2 linked regions of the Magnetococcus marinus MC-1 genome follow. The protein of the gene in region 1 interacts with the protein of each later gene in a pairwise test. Links are inferred from orthologs where the notes say so. Each region holds a gene or a part of one and is shown on either strand. Other genes may lie near its edges. The genes, in order: ligA and leuS.

Region 1 (8,664 bases):
CAGTCGGTATCCATGCCGGGGGCCTCTTCCACAAACTTGATGCTCTGTTCGGGTTCGTCATCAAACTGAACCGTCACCTTGTTGCGGGCTTTACCCACGCGGCGGCGTTCGGTAAACAGCTCCCCATAGTAATTTTCATTATTGAACAGCGCCAAATAGGCGGCTATCCGGTCCTCTTTATAGAGGGATATTTCCAACTTACAGATGGTTTTGGTACCATCTTTGACCTCACGAACGGCGAAGGGACCATCCTCATACACCACGCGTGCCGCGGCCTGTGTCGGGATTAACATCAACATCAATAGCGGAACGAGTAGGAATCGCATAAACTAACCTCCTTTGAGCCTTTCACATCTGGCATTCTGGTGCTTTTCTTGCGTTGTTGTAGCGAGCATGGTAATCCCTCACCATGAGCGACCAAGCCCCTAGTATGTGGTGATGTTGGGTGTGGGGCAACGGTCTATGGAAAAAAATCCCTTAAAAAAGCAATGAGCGCAATGGCAAACCAACGTACCGAGCAGTTTCGCACCCTTCTTCAACAGCGCATTCTCATCCTCGATGGGGCAATGGGCACCATGATTCAGCGGCTGGGATTGGAGGAGGCGGACTACCGTGGCAGCCGTTTTGCCGATCATCCCGCCGAACTGCATGGTGCCAATGATCTGTTGGTTTTGACCAAGCCCCAGGTGATACGCAATATCCACACCGCTTATCTAGAAGCCGGCGCCGATATTGTAGAGACCAATACCTTTAATGGCAATGCGCCCTCCCTGGGGGATTATGGCCTTGAGGCGTTGGTTTATGAGGTCAATCTGGAAGGGGCCAGAGTTGCCCGCCAAGCGTGTGATGCGGTGATGGCCCAGCAGCCGGGGCGTATCTGCTTTGTGGCGGGGGTGTTGGGCCCTACCAACCGCACCTGTAGCATCTCGCCGGATGTGAACAATCCTGGTTTTCGCAATATTGATTTTGACGCCCTGGTTGCGGATTACGCCAATGGCACCCGTGGTCTGTTGGATGGAGGGGCCGATATTCTGTTGGTGGAGACGGTCTTTGATACCCTCAACTGCAAGGCGGCCCTGTTTGCGGTGCGTCAGGTATTGGAGCAGCGCCAGCTGGATCTACCCTTGATGATCTCCTTTACCATTACCGATCAATCTGGGCGTACCCTCACCGGCCAAACGGTGGAGGCCTTCTGGAATTCGGTGAGCCATGCCCGTCCTGATACCATCGGCATGAACTGCGCGTTGGGGGCCGATCAGCTGCGTCCCCATCTGGAAACCCTGGCGGAGATCGCCGCAACCCGCATCTCGGTACACCCCAATGCGGGTCTACCCAACGCCTTTGGTGAGTATGATGAAACCCCGGCGATGATGGCCGATAAGGTGGTGGCTTTTGCCCAAGGGGGGTTGATTAACATTGTGGGGGGGTGTTGTGGCACCTCGCCGGACCATATCCGGGCCATTGCACAGCGGGTTGCAGGGCTGGCCCCCCGGCAGATCCCGACCCTCAAGCCGGCCTGTCACCTGAGCGGCTTGGAGCCGCTGACCATAGATGCCGACAGCCTGTTTGTGAACGTGGGGGAGCGCACCAACGTGGCAGGCAGTGCCCGTTTTGCCCGCTTGATCCGTGAGGGCCAGTATGAGACCGCCTTGGCGGTGGCTCGGGAGCAGGTGGAGAGCGGTGCGCAAATCGTGGATGTCAACATGGATGACGCCATGTTGGATGCCCAGTCGGCCATGGTGACATTTTTAAACCTGATGGCCGCCGAGCCGGAGATCAGCCGGGTGCCGGTGATGATTGACTCCTCCGAGTGGCGGGTGTTGGAGGCTGGTCTAAAGTGTGTGCAGGGCAAGTGCATCATTAACTCCCTCAGTCTCAAGGAGGGGGATGAGCCCTTTCTCAAGCAGGCCCATTTGGCGCGTCGTTATGGTGCGGCGGTAATTGTGATGGCCTTTGATGAGCAGGGGCAGGCCGACAGTTACCAGCGGCGTATTGATATCTGCCAAAGGGCCTATGACCTGTTGGTGCATACGGTGGGCATGGAGCCCAATGATATTATCTTTGATCCCAACATATTTGCGGTGGCTACTGGCATAGAGGAGCACAACAACTATGCGGTGGAGTTTATTCAGGCCACCCGCTGGATCAAACAGAACCTGCCGGGTGCCCGCATCAGTGGTGGGGTGAGCAATGTTTCCTTCTCGTTTAGGGGCAACAATCCAGTGCGGGAGGCGATGCATGCGGTATTTCTCTATCACGCCATCGCGGCGGGCATGGATATGGGCATTGTCAATGCCGGGCAGTTGGCGGTGTATGAGGAGATCCCGGTTGATCTAAGGGAGCGGGTGGAGGATGTCATCCTCAACCGCCGCAGTGATGCCACCGACCGTCTGTTGGAGGTGGCCGATCACTATCGGCAGAGCGGCGTAACCGAGGATAAAGCGGATGCCGCATGGCGCAGTGAGCCGGTGCAAGCGCGTCTACGGCACGCCATGATCAAGGGCATTACCGAATTTATTGACGCCGATGTGGAGGAGGCCCGCAGCCTAGCGGCGCATCCGTTGGAGGTGGTGGAAGGGCCACTGATGGCGGGTATGAATGCGGTGGGGGATCTGTTTGGCGAGGGCAAGATGTTTTTGCCCCAGGTGGTGAAGAGCGCCCGGGTGATGAAACAGGCGGTGGCCTATCTGGTACCCCATATTGAGGAGGCCAACCGCCAGGGTGGTATAGAGAACCGTGCCAGTGGCGCGGGCAAGATTTTGTTGGCGACGGTTAAGGGAGATGTCCACGACATTGGCAAAAACATTGTTAAGGTCGTATTGCAGTGCAACAATTTTGAGGTGGAAGATCTGGGCGTGATGGTGGCGGTGGAGACCATTTTGGATCGCGCTCAGGAGAGCGGCGCGCAGATTATTGGTCTCTCGGGGCTGATTACCCCCTCTTTGCAGCAGATGACCCATGTGGCCAAGGAGATGCAGCGCCGTGGCATGCAGCATATTCCCCTGTTGATTGGGGGGGCGACGACCTCTAAGGCGCACACGGCGGTTAAGATTGCCCCGGTTACCGAGGGGTGTGTGGTGCAGGTGAAGGACGCCTCCCGTTCGGTGGGGGTGGCGGCGGCGCTGCTGAGTGCGCGGGAGCGGGATGATTTTATGGCCGCGTGTGTGGCTGAGCATGAAAAATATCGCGCCATTCATGAGCAGCGTAGCACCCGCAAGCCGCTTTTGAGTATGCAGGAGGCACGGGCACGGGCCTTTGCAACCCCGGCTGCCGTAACCCAAGCGGCGCAGCCCGGTGTGCATGTGCTGGCGGATTATGATTTGGCCACTTTGGTGCCCTATATTGACTGGACCCCCTTTTTCCGCACCTGGGAGCTGCATGGTCGTTATCCAGAGATCCTGTCGGATAGCAAGGTTGGGCAGGCCGCCACGCGGCTGTTTGAGGATGCCCAGCAGATGCTGCAAGAGATCATCGCTCAGGGTAGCCTTAAGGCCAATGGGGTGTTGGGGCTCTTTAACGCCTCCCGCGTGGGGGATGATATTGAACTGGCCGACGGTTTAGGCACCATCCACACCCTGCGTCAGCAGCGGGACGGTGGGGAGGCCCCCTGTTATGCCCTGGCGGATTTTGTGGGGCAGGGGGATACCATCGGTATGTTTGCGGTCACAGCGGGCATTGGTGTGGCGGAGTTGGTGGCGCATCATCAAGCGGCCCATGATGACTATCGGGCGATTATGGTAGAGGCGCTGGCCGACCGCTTGGCCGAGGCTTTTGCAGAGCACATTCATGAACGGGCCCGCCGGGAGTTTTGGGGGTATGCCGGGGATGAGGCGCTCTCTAAGGGTGACTTAATTGCGGAGCGCTATGTGGGCATTCGTCCGGCACCGGGCTATCCGGCCTGTCCGGACCATACGGAAAAAGCGCTGCTGTTTAAATGTCTGAATGCGCAGGAGCATGCGGGTATGGCGTTGACGGAGAGCTTTGCCATGACCCCAGCGGCATCGGTGAGTGGTTATCTGTTTGCCCATCCACAGGCACGCTATTTTTCGGTTGGCCGCATAGGTGGCGATCAGTTGGAGGCGTACGCCAAACGCAAGGGCATGTCTGTGGAAGAGATGGCCAAATGGTTGGCCCCCAATTTAGATAGTTAGGGGATTATGGTTATGTCTGCATCCCGTGCCGCAGAGCTGCGTAAGCGGCTCAACCACTATGCCCATAGCTACCATACCCTTGATACGTCACTGGTATCCGATGCCGAGTATGACCGCCTGTTTAGAGAGCTGCAAAGCTTAGAGGCGGCGGATCCCACCTTGATCAGCGCCGACTCGCCAACCCACCGGGTCGGGGGTGCCATCCTGGAGGGTTTTGAGAAGGTACGCCATCGGGTTGCCATGCTCTCCCTGGATAACGCCTTTTCTGCGCAGGATTTGGTGGAGTTCCACCGCCGCGTGCAGGAGGGCTTGGCGGAGTCGGTGGTGGTGGAAGCCGTGCAGCACTATCAGGATGAATATGGCCTGAGCGATTTAGGGGCGCTGGTGGGGCGACCGGGGGCTTTGGAGGGGGTGGCCCGCGATGTGACCCAGCGGCTCAACCAGACCTTGAGTTTTGTGGAGCCCTTGCAGCCACCGGACACTAAGAGCTTGCTGAGCAGTGGCCGCAAAGCGGCGGATATTCTACGTCGTCTGCGTTTGTGGGCGGCGGAACAGCCCCAGCGGGTGGAGTATGTGGCCGAACCCAAGTTGGATGGGCTGGCTTTTAGTCTGACCTATGCAGAGGGTGTGTTGGTGCGGGCGGCCACCCGTGGTGATGGGCAGGAGGGCGAGGATGTTACCGCCCATGCGCGCACCATACAGGATGTTCCCCTAAGATTGCAGGGGGCGGGCTATCCGGCGCTATTGGAGGTGCGGGGCGAGGTCTATATGCCCTTGGCAACCTTTGAAAAACTTAATGCCGAGGCGCGGGAAAGGGGAGAAAAAACCTTTGCCAATCCACGCAATGCGGCGGCGGGCAGTCTGCGCCAGTTGGACCCCAAGATAACCGCCAGCCGGGGTTTGCGGATGTTTTGTTATGGCACGGGTTATGTGGAGGGGGGCACGCTGGCGGACCGTTATGCGGAGATTTTAGCGGCGCTGAAGGGGTGGGGTTTGCGGGTGTCGCCAGAGGCCGAGCGGGTGGAGGGTGCCCAAGGGTGTCTGGCGTATACCGAGCGTTTGGGTGAAAAACGTGAAACCTTACCCTATGAAATTGACGGAGCGGTGTTGAAGGTGGATAGCCAGCGGTTGCGGGAGCGGCTGGGTTTTGTGGCGCGGGCACCGCGCTGGGCCATGGCCTTTAAGTTTCCGGCCACGGAGGAGAGCACCACGGTACAGGCCATTGATCTACAGGTTGGGCGAACCGGGGTTATTACGCCGGTGGCGCGGTTGGAGCCTGTGGCGGTGGGGGGGGTGACCGTGACCAATGCCACACTGCACAATTTTTTGGAGTTGGCCCGTAAGGATGTACGGGTTGGGGATCGGGTCATTGTGCGCCGCGCCGGGGATGTGATCCCAGAGGTGGTGCGGGTGATCCCCCGTGAGAGCCATGGGGCCCTTGCGGTATATAAAGAGCCGGTGGCCTGTCCGGTGTGTGGTGCGCCGACGGAGCGTGAGGGGGGGGAGACGGCCCTGCGCTGTTCGGGTGGTTTGACCTGTCGGGCGCAGGTTAAGGAGGGGGTTAAGCACTTTGCCTCACGCAAGGCGATGAACATTGAGGGCTTGGGCGATAAGTTGGTGGCGTTGCTGATGCAAGCGGGTTTGGTTGAGCGGATTTCGGATCTCTACCGGCTGCATGAGCAGCGGCAGGTCTTGGTGGGGTTGGAGCGGCTCGGTGGTAAGTCGGTGGCCAATTTATTGGAGGCCATTGAGCAGAGCAAGGCACAGTCAGCGGCTCGATTTTTGTTTGGTTTGGGCATTCGGGATGTGGGGGTTACGCTGGCGGGCTCCTTGGCGGCGCATTTTACCAGTTTGGATGCGTTGATGGCAGCCACGGTAGAGGATTTGGTCGGCATTGAGGATGTGGGCGAGGTGGTGGCGCGGCGGGTGGTGCATTTTTTTGCCCAAGCGCACCATGGTGCGGAGTTAGCGGCATTGCGGGCGTTGGGGGTGGCGGCGGCGGGTGAGCCATGGCGGGTTGAGCCGGATGGGCATGGGGTAGCAGCGGCGGAGCAGCCCTTATCGGGTCTGTCGGTGGTTTTGACGGGCACCCTGGCGGGCCTGACCCGTGAGGCGGCGGCGGTTCGGTTAGAGGGGCTAGGGGCCAAGGTTGTGGCTTCGGTTTCTGGCAAGACGGGTTGTTTGGTGTGTGGGGAGAGTGCGGGATCCAAGCTGGCCAAAGCGCAGAAGGCGGGGGTGCCGGTGTTGGATGAGGCCGCTTTAGAGGGGCTATTTAGGGGCGAGATACCCCCTGAGATTCAGGCCCGTATGCAGGGGTGATGGGGCGATGCGTTGGGGGGTTGGGGTGAAGCGTGGTTGGCCATTATAGGGCGCACGATTGTGTTTGAAACGGAAAAACAGCGTAAAGAGCGCAAGCGGCCATGGGCAGGGGTGCCGCGTGGGGGCACCCGTTACAGGGCTGCCCACGGGGGGGTGCCGCTCTTGCGCGGCAAGATCCTGTTTCCCAAACACGACCCTAGTGCCTAAGTTGTGCCCCAATGGGTGGTCGTTATATGCCGCCTGGGTTTAACCGCGGTTTTTACCTTCCATCAGCGCTTTGAGTTGGGCAAAGGGGTTATGGGTGGCGGCGGGGCCTTCATCGGGCTGGTTGCCGCCGGTGCCATACATTTGGGCCTCGGTCATGCGTGCATGTTCATTGTCATGACAGTAGAGACACAAAAGCTCCCAGTTGCTGCCATCTTCGGGATTGTTAAAATGGTCATGATCCTTATGATGAACCGTCAACTCTTGGACATTCTTGTGGTTAAACTCACGCTGGCAGCGCCCACATATCCAGGGGTAGATACGTAGCGCCTTCTCGCGATAGCCACCGGATTTCATTAAGGTATTGATGCGGTTCTCTAGCTTTTCCATACTCATGTTATGTTCCTTATGCCGACCTACATATCCCGATAATCGGGACCATTGCCACCCTCTGGGGGGGTCCAATGGATGTTGTTAAAGGGATCTTTAATATCACAACTTTTGCACTGTAGACAGTTGCCCCCATGGCGGAGGTAGATAATGGCCCCGCTTGCATCCCGTTTGACTTCAAACACCCGCCCCGGACAATAACGCAGCTCAGGAAAACCAAAACGTGCCCCCTGGCGGGCGGGTAGGGTGGCATCTCTAAGCTGTAAGTGGATGGGTTGATCCTCCTCATAACTTAGACCACTGGTGGCTAAGGCGTACTCAACCGAATGACCGGTGGGGGTTGTATCATAACGCATTGGTTGCGCCCAATCCAACCCACTCGGCCAGGGACGCAGACGTGCCCGGTCCTCTTGCTGCCAGCGTAATGAGAAACCGTTTTCACCCCGCTGACGTAGCCCGGTCCAGGCGGCCACCGCCATGCCCCCCAACTTGCCACCCATGCGAAAACCTGCCCGCACATTGCGTTCTTCTTTAAGGGTTTGGGCAAGGTCCGAAGCCTCCCATGCCTGTTGATACCGGCGTAATGCGGTGGCTCCCCCATCCCCCTCAGCCAGTGCCTGCACAATGGCGGTGGCCGCCAAGACCCCGGAATGCAGCGCCCCTTTTACCCCCTTTAAGCGGGCGGGATTAAGAAAACCGGCACCATCACCCACCAGTAGCCCACCATGGAAATAGAGCTTGGGCAGTGCCAGCCAACCCCCTTGGCTCACAGCGCGTGCGCCATAACCAAGCAGCGTGCCCCCCTCCAGCAGGGGGGCTAGGGTGGCATGCTGTTTCCAACGCTGTAGCGCCCCATAGGGGTCAAAGGTGGGATCTTGATAATCCAAACCAACCACCAGCCCCAGCGCGATACGCTGGTTGGGTAGATGGTAAATAAACCCTCCGCCATGGACACGCTCTAGGGGCCAGCCCAGGGTATGACGGATGGTGCCCGGCACACTCTTGGGCACAGACCACAGCTCCTTCATACCCAAGCCGTAGGTTGGGGGGGGGCAGCCATGGTTGAGCCCCAGCTCGGTAAGCAGGGGTTGGGTGAGAAAACCCCGAGCACCCTCGGCCAATACCGTGACCTTGGCGTGAATCGCTACCCCTGGCTGATAGGTGGGCTTTTTCCCGCCGTGGCGGTCAAGGCCCATAGCGCCAGTCACAACACCGCTGATGTGCTGCCCGTCCCGCAGCAGTTCCACGGCGGTAAAACCGGGAAAAATCTCCGCGCCCAAGGATTCCGCATGGTCAGCCAACCAACGACATAATCCCCCCAACGGGTAGAGCTGGGCACCATGATCCTGCCATTTTTTGGGATGGGGCAGGGGAATGGCCTGGGTTTTGGTCAAGAACTGGGTGGTGGCATGCTGGACGGTGGCCAACAGCGGGGGCGGTGTGGGTGGGGCGGCATAGGTGCCGAACAGCAGATCCAGGGCATCGGGCTCAACCAAAGCCCCAGAGAGCTGATGCCCACCCACACGGGCGGCCTTTTCTAAAATACAGAGTGAGATCGGCTGGGAAGCCCGTTGCAATATCGCGATGGCGGTTGCCAAAC
Region 2 (8,824 bases), 4.1 Mb from region 1 along the record:
GCCTGACTGAGGGTCTGCAAACAGGTGTTGCAGATGGTGGCGATATCCATGCCCATCTCTTCGGCTTCGACAAAGATACGGGCCGCTACTGCCAGGGCAAAGGCAGGTTTGGTTTCACGCAGACTCACCGCACCGCAGCAGGTGGCTTTTTTCATACGGTGCAGCTTAATGCCCAACTCTTCACACACCGCTTCAGCGGCCCAATCGGCCTCCTTTTGGGTCTGTTGAGCGGCACAGCCGATATAGTAAGCAAAATTCATCGTCATTAGCATTTCCTCCGATCACTCAGGAACGGCATTTTCAGCTTTGGTTTCTACGTCAAGTGGATTTTTTTCCAACGCGTCGTAGATCGCCTGTACCTCACCAAGATTGGCAATCTTGTGGGGGAAGGGCGAAGGAATTTTACCCTTTTTGGCCAAGTGCAGCGCAGCGCCCATCTCACCCAAGGCACCCAATACCCCCAGGGTGCGGTTTAGAATAAACGCTTCGTTCAAGCTGCCGTTGCTGGTGATATCACCATGAAACGCCTGGGCATGTTTGGCCCCATAGCCGCTGACATTGCCGGCATCCATCGCACGGGTACGTAGCTTGACGATGGCCTCCATGGGTTTAACATCCTTGGGGCAGACCATCACGCACATGGTGCAGCGCGAACAGGACCAGATGCCGTGATCTTGCGAGAGCACCCGCAGCCGCTCCCGTTTGTTCCCCTCGCGGGGGTCGGAGACAAACCGGAACGCCTTCGCCAGCGCCGCTGGACCGATAAACGCATCGGAGACCTCGGCCATGGTGCAGTCGGAGAAGCAGCAGGCGCACATGATGCACTGGGTCACATGGTTAACCTGATCAAAGGCGGTATCATTGACCTCGGTTGCGCTCTCAGCCCCCTCTTGTAGGTAGGGTTTGATCTGATGCACTTTGTTGAAAAATTTGGTGATGTCCACCACCAAATCCTTGAGCACCGGCGAGTTTTGCTGGGGGGCAATTTGCACGGTGTTATTTTCGTCCACCACTTCACCAATCTGGGTTTTACAGGCCAGACGGGTTTTGCCACCAATGCGCATGGCGCAAGAGCCGCAGATGGCCGAACGACAGGACTGACGGAAAGTGAGTGAGCCGTCCTGATTGCCTTTAACATCTTCTAGCAGGTTGAGAACGGGGGTCAAAGGGGTGGCCTTGACCTGGAACTCGTCCCATTTGGTTTCCAGTGTGCCGTCATCGCGGCGCACGTTGCGTTGAATGCGCAGGGTGTAAACCTGATCGCTCATGAGCTACCTCCTTGGGATCAGTAAGACCGCACCGCGAGTTTATAGGCATCTTTGCCCACGGTACGTACCGCTTCATAAGAGAAGGCGGTGGTCTGGGCATCGTTATCCCACTTGGTTATGGTGTGCTTACGCCAGTTCTCGTCATCCCGTTCGGGGAAGTCAACACGAGAGTGGGCACCCCGGGACTCGGTGCGGTTGATGGCACCAGCGATGATGGTCTCGGCCAGATCCACCAAGTTTTGCATCTCCATAGCCCGCAGCAGATCGACATTAAACACTTTGGATTTGTCATCCAAGTGCATGGTGGTGAGATCTTGGCGCAGGGTGGGGATAAGATCCGCCGCCTTTTGAATGTTATCTGGGTGACGGAAGACGCTGACATAGGCGTTCATGGACTCACCCAAGCGTTCACGGATCGAGGCCGGGCGCACCCCCTTGTTAGGACGGTCGACCAGCTGGGCAATGTTATCCTTAACCGCCTGAACTTCGCTTGCGGGCAGGGTCGGCATCTCCATGGAGCCAAGCTTGGCACCCAGTTCACGACCGGCGATGTAGCCAAACACAATGGTATCCAACAGCGAGTTGCCCCCCAAGCGGTTGGCACCGTGTACGGAGACACAGGCCGACTCACCTGCGGCCCACAGGCCGGGCAGGATGGTTTCACCATACTTATTGGTACGAATGCCACCCATGGAATAGTGGGCGGTGGGGCGTACTGGAATGGGGGTATAGACTGGATCGACCCCCTCTAGGTCACGGGCCAGTTGGCGAACCTGTGGCAGGCGCTCATTAATTTTTTGCGCACCCAAGTGGCGCAGATCCAAGAAGATGGCACCATCCACCCCGCGCCCTTCAAGAATTTCGGTCTGTTCCGCCCGGGAAACCACATCGCGGGAGGCCAGCTCCAGCTTATTGGGGGCGTATTTGGTCATGAAGCGGTCGCCATCTTTATTGATGAGATAGCCCCCTTCACCACGGGCCCCTTCCGTGACCAGAATGCCGGAGTAGCGTAGGCCGGTGGGGTGAAACTGCACAAACTCCATATCGCACAGGCTGGCACCGGCCCGGTAGGCCAGGGCCATACCATCGCCAGTGCTGGCGGTGGCATTGGTGCTGGTGAGGAACACCCGCCCATAACCACCGGTGCAGAGCAGGGTGACTTTGGCTTGCACACCAAACACCTCACCCTTTTTAATATCGTAGGCCACGACACCGGCGATGCGGCCATCCACATTGGAGATTTTCAGGATCTGGCACTCTTCGTAGACCCGCACCCCAGCCTTGACCAACTGCTCCCACAGGGTATGCAGCAGCACTTGCCCGGTGCGGTCGGCGGCGTAGCAGGTGCGGTCGAAGCTGGCGGCCCCAAAGGGGCGTTGCGCAATCAAGCCATCTTCCAGACGGGAGAAGGGGGTGCCCATACGGTCCATTTCCAGCACCGAATTGGGGGCCTCTTGGCACATCAGTTCAATGGCATCCTCATCACCGATAAAATCGGACCCTTTTACGGTATCGTAGGCGTGGGATTCCCAGGAGTCTTTGGGGTTAATGGCTGCGTTAATGCCCCCTTGGGCTGCGCAGGAGTGGCTGCGTAAGGGGTGCACTTTGGAGATGACGGCAACGTCAACCCCCGCTTTGACCGCTTCAACAGCGGCCCGCATGCCTGCCAATCCCGCACCGACAATAATCAGGTCGTGCTTGTACATAACACCTCCGGTTCTCATCTCCCCACAGTCATGCCTGTGGGGTCGAGCATCAAGATCCGCCAGGATGTCGGTGTGGCGGATGGAAAACGCCGAAACGGTCTAGCAAAAACCGATGGCGGGGAATTAAGGTCTCGATTGTGGCCTGAATAGCGTAGAACACCAAATTTAAAAAACCAATGCCCAGGATTGCTGGGGCTGATACCTGACAGTTGAGGATGTAATGTTTTTTTGTGCTTTAAAGACAATAAAACATCTTGTCACTGTACTATTTAAAGTGGCTTCCACAACGTATTGGCGCAGTGTGCGCCTGTTGAGAGCAGATAGCAACCCTTTACTTTATGGAATAATCTAAAAAAGTGATTATAGCTCAACATGTTATTATTCATTATAAATGAGGGGCATTCCCATAATTATTGATGCGGTGTAAGTGAATCTGGTAAGAGACGCAAAATCCGTGGGTTGCTGTATGGTGTACGCTGTACATATAAAAATTTTCTCCATTCGCATTGTAACCATTGACCACGCCCTCCCTGAAGGTGGTGTCGTGAGCAGGGAGGGGCCATGAAGTTCGGCCCTTTTCCCTGGAACAGGTTTTCAGCGTCTGGGTCGCTGAGACGCCGTTTTTCCGGCAGGTGGAGCGGAAGCTGTGGATACGGCAAAAGGTTGCGGCTCCTACCTGAGAACGGAAACAGCCAGAGATCCTCTGGTAGAGCTTGGTTATGCGCAGGTCGTTCTTGGCTGGGTTGTTCGAAAAGGGGAGATCGGGGCTGTCCAGGAACAGCAGGAGGCCATGTTCATGGCTACGCAAGCGTTGTCAGAAGGTTTCTGGAGTTGCTGCGTTTGAGTCTACCCCGTTTGCCTTTGCGGTGGTACTGGTCGGGTGGTGGGCATTCGGTAAAAGGCGAAAGCGGAATGGGTTTGGCTTGGCTGGAGATTTCTTTAAAATACGCGAAAAACCGTAGCAAGGATTTTTTGTCCGACAGGGCGGTGAATGGATACATTCCATTCACAGAACCGCACAGTACCACAGATTGCCCATCGCTGTAGAGTGGGTGCAACGCATGGCGGGAAAATTGCCGATCGGGGTGAACTGTGGTACAAATGGCTGCTTGCCCACCGCTACGGGGCGGCGCACCCTGTCTCTGGGTGGGTGGAGACTCCCACATCACCGAATAACCGAAAAGTTGGCGATCCATGGACCAAAAGTACAATCCCCAAGCGATAGAATCCAAATGGCAGAAGATCTGGCACCAGCAAAAAACTTTCGCCACCCCCGAAAATCTGGGGGATAAGGAGACCTTCTATCTATTGGTGATGTTCCCCTATCCCTCGGGGCGTATCCACATGGGCCATGTGCGTAACTACGCCATTGGTGATGTCATTGCCCGCTATCAGCGTATGCAGGGCAAAGCTGTGCTGCACCCCATGGGCTGGGACGCCTTTGGCATGCCCGCCGAAAATGCCGCTGCCCAGCGCAAGGTACACCCCCGCGATTGGACCTATGAAAACATTGCCACCATGCGCGAAGAGCTTAAAAGCATGGGGCTCTCTTACGATTGGGATCGTGAGTTTGCCACCTGTGATGAAGATTACGCCCACGCCGAACAGGTGCTCTTTTTGCGGCTCTATGAAAAAGGCTTGGTCTACCGCAAACACGCCTTTGTAAATTGGGATCCTGTGGATCACACCGTGCTGGCCAACGAACAGGTGATTGATGGCTGTGGTTGGCGCAGTGGTGCCCCGGTGGAGCAGCGCGAGCTCAACCAGTGGTTTTTCCGCATCACCCACTATGCCGACGAGTTGCTGGATAATCTCCAACATATGGATGGTTGGCCGGAAACGGTGCGCACCATGCAGACCAACTGGATAGGCAAAAGCCACGGGGTGGAGTTTGCCTTTGCGTTGGAGGGCTATCCAGGCACCCTGCCGGTCTACACCACCCGCCCCGATACCCTGATGGGGGTTACCTTCTGCTCGGTGGCTGCCGAACACCCCATTGCGGCGGCGGTGGCAGAGAATAACCCAGCCGCAGCGGCCTTCATTAAGACGTGTCAAGGGGTGGGTACCTCGGAAGAGGCCCTGGAAAAGCTGGAAAAAAAGGGATTTGATACAGGCATTAAGGCCATCCACCCCATCACCGGCGAATCCTTGCCCGTCTATATTGCCAATTTTGTATTGATGAGCTACGGCACCGGTGCCGTCATGGCGGTGCCGGCCCACGATCAGCGGGATTTTGAATTTGCCAAAAAACATGGCATCGAGATCAAAGTGGTGATCCAGCCCGAAGGGCAGACTCTGCACGCCGAGCAGCTGAGCGAGGCCTATACCGGTCCGGGTCGATTGGTCAACTCGGGTCTGTTTACCGGAATGGACAATGAGCAGGCCAAGCAGCGGGTCGCCGAATATTTTGAGGCCCAAGGGATCGGCAAGGGCACCATCAACTATCGTCTGCGGGATTGGGGCATCAGCCGCCAGCGCTACTGGGGCAACCCCATCCCCATGGTGCATTGTGCAGCGTGTGGTGTGGTGCCGGTACCGGTGGCACAACTGCCGATCCAACTGCCCAATGAGGTGGATTTTAGCGAGCCGGGCAATCCCCTGGAGCGGCACCCAAGCTGGAAAACGTGTGACTGTCCCCAATGTGGCCAGCCCGCCCGCCGCGAAACCGATACCATGGATACCTTTATGGAGTCCTCCTGGTATTTTCTGCGTTACTGTTCGCCCCACATGGGTGGAGTCCCGTTGGACAAGGCTGCGGTTGATCGCTGGATGCCGGTGAACCAATATGTGGGCGGCATTGAGCATGCGGTGCTGCATCTGCTCTACGCCCGTTTTTTCCACAAGGCGCTGCGGGATATTGGCGAAGTAAGCTGCGACGAACCCTTTGCCCGGTTGCTGACCCAGGGCATGGTACGCAAGGATACCCACCGCTGCGCGCAGCATGGCTGGCGCTACCCCAAAGAGGTGCAAGAGCGTGACGGCGCATTATACTGCATCGAGTGTGGTGGGGCCGTTACGGTGGGTCGTAATGAAAAGATGTCCAAATCCAAGCACAATGTGGTGGACCCCAATGATCTGATCGCGGGCTATGGGGCAGATACGGCGCGTCTGTTCATGTTGTTTGCCGCACCCGCAGATCGGGATTTGGAGTGGAACGACAGTGGTGTGGATGGGGCATGGCGGTTTTTGGGTCGGGTCTGGCGCTTGGTACTGGCAGCCATCGAGCGCTGTGGTGAGCGCCAAGCTTGCACCACCACCCCGGCTGATGAGCAGCTGAAAGCCTTTCGTAGCCAGCTACACAACACCATTGTCAAGGTGACGGAGGATCTTAATCGCCAATCCTTCAATACCGCCATAGCGGCGGTGATGGAGATGAGCAACGGTGCCATCGCCACCTTTAAAGGAGAGGATAGATTAACCGGCGAGGCGTCCGCGCTGCTGTGGGAGACCGCGCAGGTAACGGTAAAATTATTGCATCCCTACGCCCCCCATATGACCGAGGAGTTATGGCAGCGTATGGGCGAGCAGAGCCTGCTGAGCGATACCCCATGGCCGCTGGCTGATGCGGCAGCATTGGTTAAGGAGCGTGTGTTGATCGTGATTCAGGTCAACGGTAAATTGCGTTCTAAGCTTGAGGTGCCGGTGGATATGGCACAAGAGGCTATAGAAAAGCTGGCTCTGGCCGATGAACATGTTAAAGTGCAGACGGAGGGTAAAACCATACGTAAAGTGGTGGTGGTGCCCGGTCGATTGGTTAACATTGTGGCGAACTAAGATATGAACGTGACTCTGCGGTTATTGCTGATCCTATCCTCCCTGTTTCTGAGCGCCTGTCTGGGCTATCGTTTTCCTGGTTCGGCGGCCCCCGCGGGTGAGGGCTTGCCCCCGGTGCTGGTGCAGGTTAAGGGGGATGGGGCATACAGTCATCCACGCCTTGCGCGGATGTTGCAAGAGCAGTTGCAACAGCGTTTGGGGGGCACCCCCAGTGGGGATAAGCGCACTTGGCCGGTGCTTATTGTGGAGATGAGCACGCTGGAGCGGGTGCTGCGGGTGCAGGAGCAGTCGGGTCGTTCGGACCACTACCGCATTACCGCCAGCGCCCAACCCAGTTGGCAGATCGGCGGGCAGACGGCTCTGCCCAAATTGCCCATGGTTAAAGCGCGGGCCAACTACTACGAAATGCAGGCTGCCACCACCAACCAAGCGGCTTCCGACCTGGCGCGGGAAGAGGCGATTAAACAGTTGGTGGCGTCGCTGGCCACGGTATTATATGAAACGCCTCATCTCCCCTAGGAGAAAAATGGCGGCATCCAGCCCGTGGTGGGTGGTATGACAGCATGAGACCCCTAAAAAAAGAGCACCTCCGTTGTGGAGGTGCTCTTTTTTTAGGGGTATGGTGGTATGGGATTGCTCCATGCGATTCCCCAAATCAGCGCCATGTGGATGACGGGTAAAGTGCGTTTAAATCGGAAAAATAAGCACTTGGTTTAGGGGTCTGCATGGCGCGTGTGGTAAATGAGGGTGTCTATTTACGCCATACTGACAGTAGGGTAGCGCAGCTATGGGGATTGGCCCGCTGTGTGTTAGCATGGGGACCCTCTTTGGCCGCCTAGCTTACCTTGTGGCCCGCCCCAGGAGCTATGGCAAGGCAACTTTAGAAACCGTGGAGCCCACCTATGTTGTCCCTAGCTGAAATCGGTCTGGATGCGCAGATTTTTGCACGCTTGCTCGAACAAAATAAGCGCTCTCCAGGATTTCTGAAAAAGTTGTTTAATCTTTACATACGTAATGGCGAGCAGTTGCAACAGCACTTTGCGCACGCACACCAACAGGGGGATTGGAGCGCCATGCGTTTGCATGCGCATACCCTAAAATCCTCCAGTCTCACGGTGGGTTTGCAGGGCATAAGCCAGCAGGCCCGCAGGCTGGAAGCGTGTTGTCAAGCGGAGCAGGATCCCCAACGCTTGTCTGTCGCGTTGCAACAACAGTGGCAGCAGGTGATACCCCAACTGCAAGCCTATCTGGAGCAACAAGAGAGGTAATCAAGGAAGATCTTGAAAGGTTGCGTGGAAAATGTTTAACGTAGGATTGAAGTGCGTACAAGCCGTTTTTTAAAGAGGAAACTTTGCTACCCTTAGCAACCGGCTCGCGTGGGATTAAGCCGTGCTGTCCAGGATGGGGGGCTCTGCCATGTTAACCGGGGTGTTGCCCTCTGTATGGGGAAACCGCAGTCGACACATGGCTGGAACGTCGCTCAAACAAGCGTGGCACAGCGGGGGAGAAGACGAACGGGTGGGGTTGACACGGCCAGCGCGCGCATTTTTTATGAGTCAATAAGTCCCTTATGGATGTTAGGAATAGGTACCGTGCGGAAAATTTTAATTGTAGAAGATGATGAAACCAGCGCTTGGTTGCTGGAGAGTTTTTTGCGTAGCGAGGGTTACGAGGTCATTCTGGCGCGGGATGGTTTTGCAGCGGTTGAGCGCTATCAATCGGCCGATCCAGATCTGATTATTATGGATATCCTGTTGCCCGGTCAGGATGGCTATGCGGCCACCGAGCAGATACGCGCCATCACTCGGAATGAGGATTCACCGCCCCCCATTATCTTTCTCACCGCCATTGAGAGTGATGCCGAACTGGCCCGCTGTCTGGATTGTGGGGGGGATGATTTTGTGGTTAAACCTTTTAATCCCATCATCTTGAAAGCCCGTATCCACTCCCTATTAGAGCGTTTGGCCTTGGCTGAAGAGAAGCAGCTTGCCCTGTTTCAGATCGCCTCCGTGTTGGACAAACTCAGGCAGAGCAGCCATTTTCAAACCAGTGATTTGGTTTTTCTGGAAAGGCCGT

What was found.
Region 2: the proteins of ligA (region 1) and leuS interact in binary tests that used the Escherichia coli proteins (3 or more experiments, as listed by UniProt). The link is inferred for Magnetococcus marinus MC-1 from one-to-one orthologs.

What each region holds. Positions count from the first base shown.
Region 1 is NC_008576.1:4,625,410-4,634,073, reverse strand. The notes cover bases 3,787-6,816. They hold ligA (NAD-dependent DNA ligase LigA), read left to right. Parts: upstream 3,787-4,163; coding sequence 4,164-6,470; downstream 6,471-6,816. Other genes in these bases: MMC1_RS18960 (YajD family HNH nuclease), read right to left, coding at 6,717-6,816; metH (methionine synthase), read left to right, coding at 3,787-4,151. In the rest of the region: MMC1_RS18980 (hypothetical protein), read right to left, coding at 1-326; more of metH, read left to right, coding at 489-3,786; more of MMC1_RS18960, read right to left, coding at 6,817-7,070; MMC1_RS18955 (electron transfer flavoprotein-ubiquinone oxidoreductase), read right to left, coding at 7,091-8,664. UniProt on the Escherichia coli protein: DNA ligase that catalyzes the formation of phosphodiester linkages between 5'-phosphoryl and 3'-hydroxyl groups in double-stranded DNA using NAD as a coenzyme and as the energy source for the reaction.
Region 2 is NC_008576.1:513,396-522,219, forward strand. What follows is about bases 3,769-6,958. They hold leuS (leucine--tRNA ligase), read left to right. Parts: upstream 3,769-4,168; coding sequence 4,169-6,748; downstream 6,749-6,958. Other genes in these bases: lptE (LPS assembly lipoprotein LptE), read left to right, coding at 6,752-6,958. Outside these bases: MMC1_RS02225 (CoB--CoM heterodisulfide reductase iron-sulfur subunit B family protein), read right to left, coding at 1-266; MMC1_RS19480 (succinate dehydrogenase/fumarate reductase iron-sulfur subunit), read right to left, coding at 282-1,268; MMC1_RS02235 (FAD-dependent oxidoreductase), read right to left, coding at 1,286-2,974; more of lptE, read left to right, coding at 6,959-7,267; MMC1_RS02255 (Hpt domain-containing protein), read left to right, coding at 7,651-8,016; MMC1_RS02260 (response regulator), read left to right, coding at 8,341-8,824.